One region of the Allobosea sp. FBZP-16 genome, then DNA from elsewhere that is predicted to be linked to it. Evidence: riboswitches for the same ligand, from Rfam matches in the RefSeq annotation. Region 1 holds a riboswitch; each other region holds the start of a gene.
What was found. A riboswitch is a leader RNA that binds a small molecule or an ion and turns the genes downstream of it on or off. The one in region 1 is predicted to bind cobalamin.
Positions count from the first base shown of each region.

Region 2: linked by a shared signal. The riboswitch ahead of CXY91_RS13325 (TonB-dependent receptor plug domain-containing protein) and the one ahead of CXY91_RS25700 (CbtB domain-containing protein) in region 1 are both predicted to bind cobalamin.
Region 3: linked by a shared signal. The riboswitch ahead of CXY91_RS30870 (ABC transporter substrate-binding protein) and the one ahead of CXY91_RS25700 (CbtB domain-containing protein) in region 1 are both predicted to bind cobalamin.

Region 1 covers NZ_LNCQ01000052.1:270-5,015, forward strand. Annotated here, with positions in the region: gene cobO (cob(I)yrinic acid a,c-diamide adenosyltransferase) at 1-605, opposite strand, end outside; gene cobU (bifunctional adenosylcobinamide kinase/adenosylcobinamide-phosphate guanylyltransferase) at 621-1,142, opposite strand; cobalamin riboswitch at 1,190-1,369, shown strand; gene CXY91_RS25700 (CbtB domain-containing protein) at 1,405-1,578, shown strand; gene CXY91_RS25705 (CbtA family protein) at 1,589-2,344, shown strand; gene CXY91_RS25710 (DUF1636 family protein) at 2,393-2,818, shown strand; gene cobW (cobalamin biosynthesis protein CobW) at 2,815-3,864, shown strand; gene cobN (cobaltochelatase subunit CobN) at 3,869-4,746, shown strand, end outside.
Region 2 covers NZ_LNCQ01000023.1:725,062-729,807, forward strand. Annotated here, with positions in the region: gene CXY91_RS13315 (AI-2E family transporter) at 1-900, opposite strand, end outside; gene CXY91_RS13320 (GntR family transcriptional regulator) at 1,038-1,793, shown strand; cobalamin riboswitch at 1,843-2,040, shown strand; gene CXY91_RS13325 (TonB-dependent receptor plug domain-containing protein) at 2,160-4,103, shown strand; gene CXY91_RS13330 (ABC transporter substrate-binding protein) at 4,391-4,746, shown strand, end outside.
Region 3 covers NZ_LNCQ01000023.1:13,617-18,362, reverse strand. Annotated here, with positions in the region: gene CXY91_RS09815 (class I SAM-dependent methyltransferase) at 1-274, opposite strand, end outside; gene CXY91_RS09810 (ABC transporter ATP-binding protein) at 271-1,050, opposite strand; gene CXY91_RS09805 (FecCD family ABC transporter permease) at 1,047-2,090, opposite strand; gene CXY91_RS30870 (ABC transporter substrate-binding protein) at 2,087-3,097, opposite strand; cobalamin riboswitch at 3,332-3,541, opposite strand; gene lhpI (cis-3-hydroxy-L-proline dehydratase) at 3,582-4,746, opposite strand, start outside.

The DNA.
Region 1 (4,746 bases):
TCGATCCCCTCCTGCGCCTTCACCCCGGCGGCGAAGTGATGCTTCACCAGCGTCATCTCGGTGACGAGGTCAGCCGCTTCGATCAGCTCCGCCTTGGCGTTTCGCCCGGTGACGACGATGTGGAGGTCGGGCCGGCGGGCCTGCAAGGCCGCCACGACCTCGGCGAGCGGCAGGTAGTCGTAGCGCAGCGCGATGTTGAGTTCGTCGAGCACCAACAGCCGGATCCCGTCGTCGGCCATCAATTCCTTCGCCTTGTCGAAGGCGCGCGCCGCGGCGGCGATGTCGCGGGCCTTGTCCTGCGTCTCCCAGGTGAAGCCCTCGCCCATCGAATGCCAGGAGACCTGATCGCCGAAGGCGTCCAGCGCCTTGCGTTCGCCGGTCGACCAGGCGCCCTTGATGAACTGGACGACACCGATGCGCCAGCCATGGCCGAGCGCCCGCAGGATCAGGCCGAAGGCGGCGGTCGACTTGCCCTTGCCCGGGCCGGTGTTGACGATCAGCAGGCCCTTTTCCAGCGTCTTGCCGGCGACCTCGGCGTCCTGCACCGCCTTGCGCTTTGCCATCTTCGCCTTGTGGCGGGCAGCGTCCTCAGCTTCGTTGGTCATCGTCACGTCGCGCTTCTACTTCACCTGCATCGGCAATCCGGCGACCATGAAGACCACGCGCGCGGCCTGAGCCGCAAGCCGCTGATGCAGCCGGCCGGCCTCGTCGCGGAAGCGGCGGGCGAGCGCATTGTCCGGCACGATGCCGAGGCCGACCTCGTTCGAGACCAGCACCACCGGTGCGCTCGCCTCGCGGCAGGCCGCGACGAGCTCGCCGGTGGCGATCGCGATGTCGCGTTCGGCGAGCAGCAGATTGGTCAGCCAGAGCGTCAGGCAATCGACCAGGATGGGCTGCCCGGCCCGCGCATTGCGAATCGCCTCGGGCAGCGCGACAGGCGCATCGACCGTCTGCCAGTCGCGCGAGCGCCTGGCGCGGTGCTCGGCGATGCGGGCGCGCATCTCGTCGTCATAGGCCTGCGCGGTCGCGATGTAGGTCCAGGGTGCCGGCAGCGCCTCGATCAGCGCCTCGGCATGACGGCTCTTGCCGGAACGGGCGCCGCCGAGGACGAGGGTGAGCAGGGGAAGGGTCATGTCTGGCATTCGCTTTCGGAGAGACGTCGTGCATTGCACAGCACCGCGCCTGTGGCTAATGATCATCCGTGACGGTGCCTCGACGACGAGGTGAAAAGGGAACGCGGTGAAAGGCCGCGGCTGCCCCCGCAACTGTAAGCGGCGCGTCCTGCGCCATCGGCCACTGGGTTTCCCGGGAAGGCGGAGCAGGACACCAAGCCGTGAGCCAGGAGACCTGCCGTCATTCGATGTCGTCCAGCCGGCTGCCGGTGGGGTGGCCAAGGAGAACCAGATGAATACGGCTACCGTCACCAGCCAGGCCAGCGTTTCGGAGCGAGCGAAAGCCGTCGCCGCTGCGCTGATCCTCGGCTTCGTGCTGATCTACACCGTCGGCTTCGCCGCCTCGTCCACTGTCCACAACGCGGCGCACGACACCCGTCACGGCCTCGCCTTCCCCTGTCATTGAGGGGAACCACATGGTCACGCGTGTTCTCACGGTCAGCATCCTGGCCGGGCTTCTGGCTGGGCTGCTGATCTCGGCGCTCCAGCACGTCACCACCACCCCGCTGATCCTCAAGGCCGAGACCTACGAGGCGGCGTTGCGCGCGCAGGGCGCACCGATGCAGGCCGCCTTCTCAGGCGAAGCCCGCATCCAGCTCGCTCACAACGACCCAAAGGCAGGCCCAGACCATGCCGGCGAGCATGACTGGAAGCCGCAGGACGGCTTGCAGCGCACGGCCTTCACCAGCCTGGTGACGATCGGCACCGCGATCGGCTTCGCGGCGCTGCTTCTCGCCGGGATGATCGCGGCGAACGAGCAGATCGACCAGCGCCGCGCATTGGCCTGGGCGGTGTGCGGCTTCTTCGCTTTCGGGCTCGCCCCGGCAATGGGGCTGGCGCCGGAACTGCCGGGCTCCGCCGCAGCCGAACTGCAGCAGCGCCAGCTCTGGTGGCTGCTGACGGCGATGGTCACCGCCGGCGCGCTCTTCGTCTTCCTGCGCGTCGAGGCTTCCTGGGCCCGAGCACTCGCCGTCCTCGCCTTGCTGCTGCCGCATCTGATCGGTGCCCCGCATCCGGCCGCGCCGGAAAGCAAGGTGCCGGCCGAGATCGCCGCACATTTCGCCGCGCTCTCGCTCGCCATCCAGGCCGCGCTGTGGCTCGTCACCGGCTTTGCCGTCGGCGTGCTCTGGCCCTGGGCCACGCGCCGCAGCGCCGCTCCCGTAGCGGCCTGACGCCTCGTGCGGCCGGCGACGGCCGCGCCAGCCCAAGGAGGCGTTGTCATGCTCGAAGGCGATCTCGCCCTCGCGACGCAAGTTCGGCAGCAGCCGGGCTGCACCATCCATGTCTGCACCACCTGCCGGCGCCAACGCGAGGACCTGCCGGAGGGTTATGACCAGCCGGGCATCGCGCTCGCAGCCGTACTGGACGAGCGCCTGGCGGGCAGTGGCATCGCCGTCGTGCCGGTCGAATGCCTCTCGGTCTGCAAGCGGCCCTGCACGATCGCGCTCGCGGCGGAGGGCAAATGGACCTATCTGATCGGCGATCTCGACGCCGGTCTTCATCTCGACGAGATCGTCAGCGGGGCGGAGAAATTTGCCGCCAGCGCCAACGGCATCGTTCCCTGGAAGGAAAGACCCGCCTCGTTCCGCAAGGGCGTGGTCGCGCGCGTGCCTCCGCTGCCGCGCACACAAGGATCAAACGAATGAACGCTCCTCAGACCACGACGCTCGGCAAGGTGCCGTGCACGATCATCACCGGCTTCCTCGGCGCCGGTAAGACCACCCTGGTCCGCCATCTCCTGGAGAATGCCGGCGGCAAGCGCCTCGCCGTTCTCGTCAACGAGTTTGGCGATCTCGGCTTCGACGGCTCCTTCATCGCCGGCTGCGGCATCGAGGGCTGCACGCAGGACGACATCGTCGAATTGCCGAATGGCTGCATCTGCTGCACGGTCGCCGATGATTTCGTCCCGGCGCTGGAAAAGCTGCTGAACCGGGAAAACCCGCCGCAGCACATCCTGATCGAGACCTCGGGCCTTGCCCTGCCCAAGCCGCTGGTCAAGGCCTTCAACTGGCCGGCGATCCGTTCCCGCGTCACCGTCGACGGCGTCATCGCCGTGGTCGACGGGCCGGCGGTGGCCGAGGGCCAGTTCGCCGACGATCCCGAGGCGCTGAAGGCGCAGGCGGCGCAGGACCAGGCCGTCGACCATGACAACCCGCTGGAGGAGGTATTCGAGGATCAGATCCTCTGCGCCGACCTGATCCTGCTCAACAAGAGCGACCTCGTCGACGCCGCAGGGCGCGAACGGGTCAAGGCCGAGATCGCCCAGCATTTGCCCAAGGCGATCAAGGTGGTCGAAACCGCCCATGGCAAGGTCGAGCCGGCGCTGATCATCGGTCTCGGCGCTGCGGCCGAGTCCGACCTCGCCGCCCGGCCCTCGCATCACGGCGAGGGCGAGGATCATGACCATGACGATTTCGACAGCGTGGCACTGCCGCTGCCGCAGGCCGGTTCGCCGGAAGAGCTCGTCGCCCGCGTCGCCAAGGCGGCCGAGGCCGAGGGCGTACTGCGCCTTAAGGGTTTTGCCGGCATTCCCGGCAAGCCGATGCGGCTCGTCGTGCAGGGCGTCGGCCGGCGCGTCGGCCACCATTACGACCGGGCCTGGGGCGCCGGTGAAGCGCGCGACGGCCGGCTCGTGGTGATCGGCCTCAAGGGCTTCGATCGCGCCGCAGTCGAGGCCGCGCTCGCCGGCTGATGCCATGCATCTCCTCCCGACCAGCGAGGTGAGGCTCGACGACGGCGAAGACGCCGTCGACCTCGCCTTGCCGCCGGGAGACCTCATCGTCCTCTCCTTCAGCGACAGCGACCTCTCGGCGCTGGCGGCGGCCGCCCCCGGTAGCCGGCTGGGCCTCCGTCTGGTGCCGCTGCGGCGCTTCAAGCATCCGCTCTCGATCGACCTGCTGATCGAGAAGACCCTCGCCGGCTCGCGTTTCGTGCTGCTGCGCTGCCTCGGCGGGCTCGACTATCTCCGCTACGGCGTCGAGCAGATCGCGAGCGCCTGCCGGCAGCATGACGTCGCGCTGGCGGTGCTGCCAGGCGATGACCGGGAGGACGAGCGGCTCGCCGGATATGGCACGGTGCAGCCGGAGTTCGCAGCGGACCTGCTCGGCTATTTTCATGCCGGCGGCGGCGCCGAGAACATGCGGCGGCTGCTGGGAAGAGTAGATGCCTATCTCGAAGGACAGCGCGACCCCTCATCCCCCTGCCGGGACCTTCTCCCGCAGGGGGAGAAGGGAGCTGACACGGCCGCCTCGCCCTTCTCCCCTTGCGGGAGAAGGTGGCTCGGCGCAGCCGAGACGGATGAGGGGTCGCGCGACGCGGCCGATCTGTCTCCCGTCCTACTCCCCACGCTCTTCGCCCTCGGCCCCAACGCCACGCCTCTTCCCTGGCGGGAGGCGCTCGCGACTATCCCGACAGACGCCCCGCTCGTCCCGATCCTCGTCTACCGCTCCGGCGTTGCCGCCGGCGACACGGCGATGGTCGAGGCGATCGCGGCAACCCTGGCCGAGCGCGGGCTCGGCCCGCTCCCGCTCGCCTTGACCAGCCTCAAGGACGCGAGCGTCGCCGGCGAGCTCGC
Region 2 (4,746 bases), on a different contig from region 1:
CATGTGCCAGCCGGGATCGACCGCGAACGCCAGCGCCAGCGGAAAGACCGCGGAAATCAGCGCACCAAGATAAGGCACGAAGCGCAGCACGGCTGCGACGACGCCCCAGAGCAGCGCACCGGGCACGCCGATCAGCCACAGGCCGAGCGCCAGCGGGATGGCGAAGGTCGTGTTCACCACGAGCTGCATCAGAAGATAGCGGCTGATCCGCCTGCCGGCATCCTCGATCGCATCGGTCGAGCGGTGCAGGTTGCCGCCAAGGATGCGCAGCAGCCGGTCACGCAGGTCGGTCCGGTCAAGCAGTGCCAGCACCACGAAGACGAGGACGATACCGGCCGTCGCCAGCGGTTCGAGCACACGGCCGAGCCAGACCAGCGCGACCTGCATCTGGGTGCCCGGCGCTGGCACGATCTCGACCCGCTGAGCACCGGCGCCCTGCACCGATTCCACTTCCTTTTGCAGGGACGCGATCGCGTTGAGCGCGCCATCGAGCATCCCCGGCGCCCTGAACTGCGCCTTGAGATCGTTGAGCTTGTTATGGATGGTCGATTGATAGCTCGGCAGTTGCTCGCCCAGCGAACGGACCTGCGTTCCCAGCACGAGGAAGAGGCCGGCGAGGAGAACGAGCACGACGGTCATCACCGCCACGATCGCGATCACCTTGGGCAGCCCGCGCCGGCGCAGCCACAGCACCGGGGGATTGAGCGCGAAGCCGATCAGGAAGGCGAAGGCGAGCGGGATCAGGATGTCCTGCCCGTAGTAGAGTGCTGCGATGATCACCGCAGCCGAGACGAGCGCCGCCGCCACCTTTACGATGTCCGCCCCGGCCAGGTCGGCCGCAGCGATGGCGCCCGCCTCTGGCTGGACCCCCCTTCGGCTCGGAGCCGGTGTCGTTGTCATGGCGAAGCCCCCCGGCCCGCATTGGGTCGCCTTATGAACGTTAGAGGGGCTGCCCGGTTCCCCGGCATCCCAATCTGCATTGCGAACTGCAAGGCGCAGACGCTAAGACGAAGGACGTTCAACCACTGGTATCGGCGATGGCGCGGGAAGAGGCCGGAAACGGCGCATCGGACAAGGCCGGGATGATCTGCCGGGCGCTGCGCCGCGCGATCATCGAGCGCGCGCTCGAGCCCGGCGCGGCCTTGCCCGAGGATGCGCTCGGCGAACGCTTCGGTGTCAGCCGTACGCTGGCGCGCCATGCGCTCGCCCAGCTCGCCGCCGAAGGGCTGGTCGAACTGCGCCGCAATCGCTCCGCCGTTGTGGCGACGCCGAGCTGGCAGGAGGCGCGCGACACCTTCGACATCCGCATCGAGCTGGAGCGGCTCGTCGTGCGCCAGCTCGCCGGCCGGCTGAGCAAGGCGCAGCTTGCGACGCTGCGGGCCCATGTCGACTCCGAGGATGAGGCGCGTGGCGGGCCCGACGCGATCTCGATCCGGCTCGCGACCGAGTTCCATATCCTGCTCGCAGAGATGACGGAGAGCCCGATCCTCATCCGCTATGTCAGCGAGCTGTCCTATCGCTGCTGCCTGATCCTGTCGCTGTACAGCCGGCCGCATTCCTCGGAATGCGGCGTTAACGAGCACCGCCTGCTGATCGACGCCCTTACGACCGGCGACGTCGAAAAAGTCACGAGACTGATGCACAGTCATCTCGATTCGGTGGCGGAGCGCGCGCTGGTAGCCGAGGCCAAGCCGCGCGAACGGGACATCATGGCGATCCTGGCGCCCTATGCGCAGGCCCCTCAACCCGCCGTCAAACCGCGTCCGAAGCGCTCGCTCAAGGCAGCCGAATAATCCGCTCACAACGGCTGGCGGGCGAATTGACGCTGCCGCCTTTCCACCCTACTCGTGAACGCGACGGTTCCCTTACGGGATCAAAAGGGAACGCAGTGCGGATGGCCTGGCCATCTCATGCTGCGGCTGCCCCCGCAACTGTAAGCGGCGAGCCTTTCGCCATACGCCACTGGGACCTCGGCCCTGGGAAGGCGGCGAAGGGCAGCGACCCGCGAGCCAGGAGACCTGCCGTCAGCCGTGGTCACACGCGAACACATCGGCCGGGGTGCGCTGATGGGTGGTAGAACCATGCGCGCCCGGTTTCGGGCGCGGGTGGGGACATCTCGTTCGCGGTGACGTGCCACTGACGTTACCGCCGAGGTTCCCGTGTTCCGTTTGCCAAAGCCCGCCAGGAGCGGGCGTTTCTCACTTGCCTTCCCCCTGCTCGCCGCTTCGACCGTGCTGATATCGCCCGCTGCGCTGGCGCAGTCGGGTGAGAAGCCGATCGCGCTCGACGAGATCGTGATTAGCCCGACCGGCGTTCCGACCCCGGCAAGGGAGATCGCGAGCGCCGTCACCGTCGTCACCGCGAAGGAGATCGAGCGCGAGCAGCGCCGCACCTTGCCGCAGGCGCTCGCCGCCGTTCCCGGCCTCAATATCGTCCAGACCGGCGGGCCGGGCGGGCTTACGTCGGTCTTCATGCGCGGCACCAACTCCAACCACGTCAAGGTGCTGATCGACGGTATCGAGGTGAACGATCCCTCGACGCCGAACCGCTCCTTCGACTTCGGCCAGATGCTGACCACTGACATCGAGCGCATCGAGGTGCTGCGCGGCCCGCAGAGCGGTCTCTATGGCGCCAATGCGCTGGGCGGCGTGATCTCGATCACCAGCAAGCGCGGCGAGGGGCCGCCCAAGGTGACCGGCTCGGTCGAAGCCGGCTCCTATGGCGCCTTCAACAAGAGCCTCGGGGTCAGCGGCGGCGACGACCGCTTCGACTACGCCTTCGGCATCAGCCATTTCAGGGCGGATTCGACACCGGTGACACCACCGGAACTGGTTCCCGCCGGCCGGCGGCGCAACCCCAATTCCTATGACAACTGGAGCTATTCCGCCCGCCTCGGCGCCAGGCTGACCGACACGCTGAGCGTCAACTGGGTCGGCCGCTATATCGACGGGCAATTGCTGTTCACCGGCGATTCCGGCTTCCCGAGCCTGCCCAGCAGCTTCCGGTCCAGCCAGAACTATCGCCAGGCCTTCACCCGCGGCGAGATCGTCTGGGACCCGCTGGGCGGGCAGTTCGTCAACCGCTTCGGCGTCTCCTACAGCAACCAGGATCGCTCCAATCGCCGGCCTAACGCCTTCGGCATCCTCGACGTGCCGACCGAGAACCTCGGTGAGCGCATCAAATACGACTGGCGTGGCGACCTGAAGCTCACCCGGAGCCAGACACTGGTGATGGGGCTGCAATACGAGAACGAACGCTTCGACACGCCCAACAAGACCGTCTCGAACGGAAACCGGGGCGCCTTCGTCGAATTGCAGTCGAACTGGACCGACCGCTTCTTCACCACCGCCAATATCCGCTACGATGACGACGACAAGTTCGGCGGCCACACCACCTATCGCATCGCACCGGTCTTCATCGTGCCAGGCACCGACACCAAGCTGAAGGCGAGCTACGGCACCGGCTTCAAGGCGCCGACGCTGAGCGAACGCTTCAGCGATCCCCGCCCGGCCTTCAACTTCTATGGCAACCCGAACCTCAAGCCGGAGGAAAGCCGCGGCTGGGATGTCGGCTTCGAGCAGCCGCTGGTGAACGGGCAGGTGAATGTCGGTGCGACCTACTTCCACAACGACATCGACAACCTGATCCTGACCAACGCCGCGCGCACCTCCTATACGAATATCGGCCGCGCCACGACCAAGGGTGTCGAGGCCTTCGCGGCGCTGGAACTGACGCCGCAGTTCAAGGTCCGCGCCGACTACACCTTCACCCTGGCCAAGGATGAGACCGCGTATCAGGAGCTGCTGCGCCGGCCACGCCACAAGGCCAGCATCACCGCGAGCTGGGTGCCGATCGAGAAGCTGACCTTGTCGGCGACGCTGATCTATGTCGGCGAGCGCATGGATGGGAACCGCGACTTCTCGATCTCCAGGATGCGCGCACCGGGCGCCGCCATCGTCAACCTCGCCGCCGACTACAAGGTCGACGAGAAGCTCACCGTGTTCGGCCGCGTCGATAACCTGTTCGACAAGCGCTACGAGAACCCGGTCGGCTTCCTGGTGCCGGGCCTCAGCGCCTTCGGCGGGATCAGGGTGAGCCTGTGAGGCTGTCGAGCTCCGCCGTCATGCTCGCCCTTGCGGCGAAAGATGACGCGGGTCGTCCGATGAAGAACGCGGGGAACCCTTCTCCCGTGTGGGAGAAGGGCAGGGATGAGGGCCTGCCCTCGCCCCTTGAAGTCGCAGCGGCGCCGTCGCGCGCCAATAATCAGCGGCGGTCCCTCACCCCTATCCCATCCGGGAGAGGGGTTCCCCGCGGATACGCTTGCCGCCATCGCATACTGACGACTCTTCAGCAGACCGTTCTCCGTCTGAGTGCGGCTGTTCTCTGCCTGGTGGCCGCGAACGCCGCCACCCACGCCGACGACATACCCGCGAAGCCGCAGCGCATCGTCTCGCTCAACATGTGCACCGACGAGCTGGTGCTGCGCCTCGCCTCCCCGAAGCACGTCGCGTCGGTGACCTGGCTGTCGCAGAACCCGCGCAACGCCAACATGGCTGCGCGCGCCCTGACGATCCCGGCCAATCACGGGCTGGTCGAGGAGGTGCTGGCGCACAAGCCCGACCTCGTGATCGCCGGCGCCTATACGACTCGTTCGACCGTCGCGCTGCTGAAGCGCGTCGGCGTGACGGTCCGCGAATTCGGCGTGCCGGGGAACCTTGCCGAGATGCGCGCGCAGATCCGCGACAT
Region 3 (4,746 bases), on a different contig from region 1:
CGGCTGCCGCCGCAGCCTGCCGGGCCACGGCAAGCATGCCCTCCGAGCCGTCGCAGGCCCGCACGCGGTGTCCGAGCGATGCGGCGATCAGCGCACAGGCGCCGGTCCCGGTGCCGAGATCGACGACATCCTTTACGCCGTGCGCTTCGAAGGCGGCCGCGAGCACGTCACGCCATAGCGTAGCCTGCGCGACATGCGAGGCGACGCCGTCGAAGGCCGGCGCGCGCCGGGTCCAGTAGTCGGAAACCTCTGCCTGCGCCTCGGCCGCTTTCATGACTGCCTCCGTTCCGGTTCGATCAGATATTCGATGTGCCGGCGCCCCGACGCTCCCTCGCGGATCGAAACGGCGACGCCGAAGATGCGCTGGATCGCCTCGGCGGTCAGAACCTTGTCCGGCGCCCCCGCCGCCTGCAGCCGCCCCTCATGCAGCAATGCGATCTCGTCGCAGAACATCGCCGCGAGGTTGAGGTCGTGCAGCGCCATGATGCAGGTGATGCCGAGGCGGCGGACCAGGCTCAGGATCGAAAGCTGGTGCTGGATGTCGAGATGGTTGGTCGGCTCGTCGAGGATGAGCTCGCTCGGTTCCTGCGCCAGCGCGCGGGCGATATGGACCCGCTGGCGCTCGCCGCCCGACAGGGTGTGCCAGAACTGGTCGTGCCGCTCGGTCAGCCCGACCCGCGCCAGCGCCTCGTTCACCGCCGCCTCGTCGGCGTCGTTCCAGGAGGCCAGTGCGGCGCGATGCGGCGTGCGGCCGAGCCGGACAACGTCGCAGACGGAGAGCTGGATCTCGGTCGTCGCCTGCTGCTCGACAAAGGCGAGGCGGCGGGCGAGCTCGCGCCGGGGCACGGCGGCGATATCGCGCTCGTCGAGCGTGACGACGCCGCTCGCGACATTGCGCAGCCGGCAGAGCAGCCTGAGCAGGCTCGACTTGCCCGAGCCGTTCGGGCCGATCAGCCCGAGCACGCGGCCGGGCGCCGCCTGCAGCGTCACGCCGTCGACGATCATCTTGCCGGCGGCGCCCCAGCGTACCTCACGGGCCGCGAGCGTCATGCCGGCCGCCTCGCACGGTAGAGGATCAGCGCGAAGACCGGCGCGCCGAACAGCGCTGTCACCACCCCGATCGGCAGGATCTGCTGCGGGATCAGCACGCGCGAGAGGATGTCCGCAAGGATCATGAAGATCGCGCCCACGACGAGGCAGGCCGGCAGCAGGCGGGCATGGCCGGAGCCGACGAGGAAGCGGGCGGCATGGGGAATGATCAAACCGACGAAGCCGACCGTGCCGACGATCGAGACCATCACCGCGGTCATCACTGCCGTCGTGGCGAGGAGCACGACCTTCACCCTCGTCACGGCGACGCCGAGCGAGGCGGCGGCATCGACACCGAAGGCGAAGGCATCGAGCACCTTGGCGTGCAGCATGCAGATGGCGAAGCCGATAAAGGCGACCGGCGCGGCGATCCAGAGATCGGGCCAGCGCACGCCGCCGAAATTGCCCAGAAGCCAGAACATCACACCGCGCGCCTGCTCGGCGCTGGCCATGGTCGTGACGATCGTCGCGGTCGCGGCATTGAAGAGCTGCGAGGTCGCGACACCGGCAAGAATGACGCGATCGCTCGCCCCGCCCGCCCCTGTCGCCAGCAGCGCGACCACGGTGAGTGCAGCGCAGGAGCCGATGAAGGCGCCGGCCGAGACGCTCAGCGCCGTGCCGCCGATGCCGACGCCGAGGATCAGCACCGCGACGGCGCCGGTCGAGGCGCCGGCGGAAATGCCGAGCACGTAAGGCTCGGCCAGCGGATTGCGCAGCAGCGCCTGCAGGATCGCTCCGGAGAGTGCCAGCGCCCCGCCACAGAGGCCTGCCATCAGCGCCCGGCTCAGGCGGTAGTCGAAGATCACGCCCTGCTGGATCGCGCTGACGGGAAAGTCGAGGCTGAACAGCCCGTTGCCGAGCGCCCGCAGCGCCGTGTCGAACGGGATGCGCATCTCGCCGATCGTCACCGCCAGCGCCAGCGAGATGGTCAGCGCAGCGAGCGAGGCAACCGCGATGACGATCCGCGCGGGCCAGTTCGGGCCATGGGCAGCGTGGCTCAAGGGGAGAGGCCGAAGCCGGAGATCGCCTTGGCGAGCGCCTCGATGCCGTCGACCGTATCGAGCCCGGCCCGGGTCGCGCCGACATCCAGGATCACGATGCGCTGGTTCCTCACCGCATCGAGCTTGCTGGCGACCGGATCGGTCTTGAGAAAATCGAGCTTCTTCTCGATGTCGTCGGCCGGGAAGCGGCGGCGATCCATCTTCACCGCGACGATCACCGCGGGGTTGGCGCCGGCGATGCTCTCCCAGCCGACCAGCGGCCATTCCTCATTGGTGGTGATGATGTTGCGGGCGCCGAGCTTCGAAAGGATATAGGCCGGCACGCCGTTCTTGCCGGCCATGAAGCCGTCGCCCTTGATGTCCCGGCTGGAGAACCAGACCACGACCGGCACGTCCCTGGCCTTGAGGCTGGCGACGGCCGCGACCGCCTTGTCCTCGCGTGCCTTCAGTTCAGCGACAAGGGCTTCAGCCCGGTCGGAGACATCGAAGATCTGCCCGAACTCGCGGATGTTGCGATAGACCAGCTCCATCGTGAACATCTGCGTGCGTACGCCATCGCCGGCGCCGGAATTGTCCTTGCCGACGCAATCGGCCGGCGAGACGTAAGTCGGCACCTTGACCCCAGCGAACTGGGCGCGCTTGCCGACGATGCCGTTGGGTCCGACATGCCATTCGAACATAGCGGTGACGAGGTCGGGCTCCTGGGCCAGCACCGCCTCGAAGCTCGGATCGTTGTCGGCGAGGCGCTTCACCTTGGCATTCACCGCCTCATAGGGCTTGGCGACCGGCGAGAACCAGACGGCGGTGCCGACGACGCGGTCACCTAGGCCAAGCGCATAGAGGATCTCGGTCTGCGTCTGGCCGATCGCCACGACGCGCTTGGGCGGCGCGGCGAAGGTCACACTCTCCCGACAATTCTCGAGGGTCAACGGATATTGCGTCGGCGCAGCGAAGGCCGACCCTGCGAACAGAGTGCCGAGGAGCGCCGCGGCGGCACCTTGCAACAAACGGGTGACATGGCGAATGGCCGGCACAGCGGAAGCCTTGAATGTAACAGTGTTGCATTTCTGATAGAAGGGTCGGCGCGCAGCCGTCAAGCTCTGCGCAACGGTGCAGACGGTGTTCATGACCATGGGTCTCATCGCTCCCCGAGATGGCAGGCGGGGAACTGCGCAGGGGCGTGGATGGATGGAGGGCAGCGCCACCATCGACACACAGCTCCGGAACACCCCGTCCGAAAGACGTCTTCGACGACCGGGGCAGGTCTCCTGGCTCGCGGGTCGATGCCGATCCCGCCCGGCCTTCCCAGCGCTGTCGGCGCCAGTGGACGATGGACGGAGAGCTCGCCGCTTACAGTTGCGGGGGCAGCCTCGGCTTTGGCGGAATACGCCTCACCGAATTCCCTCTTAGCTCCGGATGCGATCCGGAGAACCTCGATCGCGGCCACCCTATAAGGCCGCGCCGCACCGTCAAGCCTGTTCGCCGAAGCAGCTAGGAGAGCCAGGCGGGGAGCCGCGCGGGAGCGGCCCCCGTCAAGGCCGCCTCGATGCAGTCGTCGAGCGTCCCCAGCCTGACGGCGCAGCCGGAGAGCCCCGGCCCGTAATGAGCGTATTTGCCGGAATTGGTCAGGACCACCTTAGCCTGCTCTGGGAAGACCGGGCGGGTGATCGAGCACCAGCAGAGATCGGGGATGATCGCGACGCCGCTCCGCGCAAGCCTGGCCAGTGTGCCATCGACTTCAGCCGCGGCGACGACCTCCCGCCCGGCCGTGATAATGACGGCGATTGCAGTCCCGACAGGACGGCCATCGAGGCGCTCCGCAACGGCCCGGCATTCATCCAGCGAGGCATGCGGGCTGCCGATGGCGACAAGATCGACATCCGCCGGCCCCTCGCTCAGCTTGCGCCAGCCCGCGGCGAGGTCCTCGCGGGTGATGACGACTTCGTCCTCGGGGACCCCGCCGAGGCTGTCCGCTTCCGGCGTGATGCCTTCGATATGGAGCATCGCCGCCGCCGAGGTCGTGCCGAAGGCGGCGCAGAGTGCCTTGAGATCGTCCCGCGTCGGTTGCGTCTTCGCCAGGCCCTTGATCAACGGGATCCGGTCAGGCGAAGCCAGGCCAGCAAGGTAGCCGATCAAGGGCCAGGCCGCGCTGTCCGCCCCCTCCGGCAACTCGACCCGTACGGTACGGCGCGCCCGGCGCCCCTCGTCGAGAAAGGCGCCAGCGAGCGGCGCGCGGCCGGTGACGGCGATGCAGAAGTCCAGGAAGTCCGGATGCTTGGCGGTCCGGGCGCCAAGCACGGAATTGGCGAAGATCACCGCGTTCGATTCCGACCAGCCGATCGGCTCGCCGAAGCGTGGCGGCTCCCGCAGCGTATAGGGCGCGCAGGTGAAGCTCGCCTGGCAGCCCATGCGGACATAGGTCTCGGCGAGGCGCGCCGCCGGTTCGCCGAATTCGGGCGCAACGCCCTGGCGGCGCCAGTTCGCATGGTCGACGGAGATCGCGTTCATCGTCGTCGGGATGCGGACGCGTGCGCCCAGCTCCTCCATCTTCGCGGCGAAGACCAGATTGGCCGGGCCGGCATAGATGCAGCCATCGACATGAGCCCGCGTCACATCGAGGAGTTCGGTCGCTCCTTGCTGGCTCGCCATGGCGACG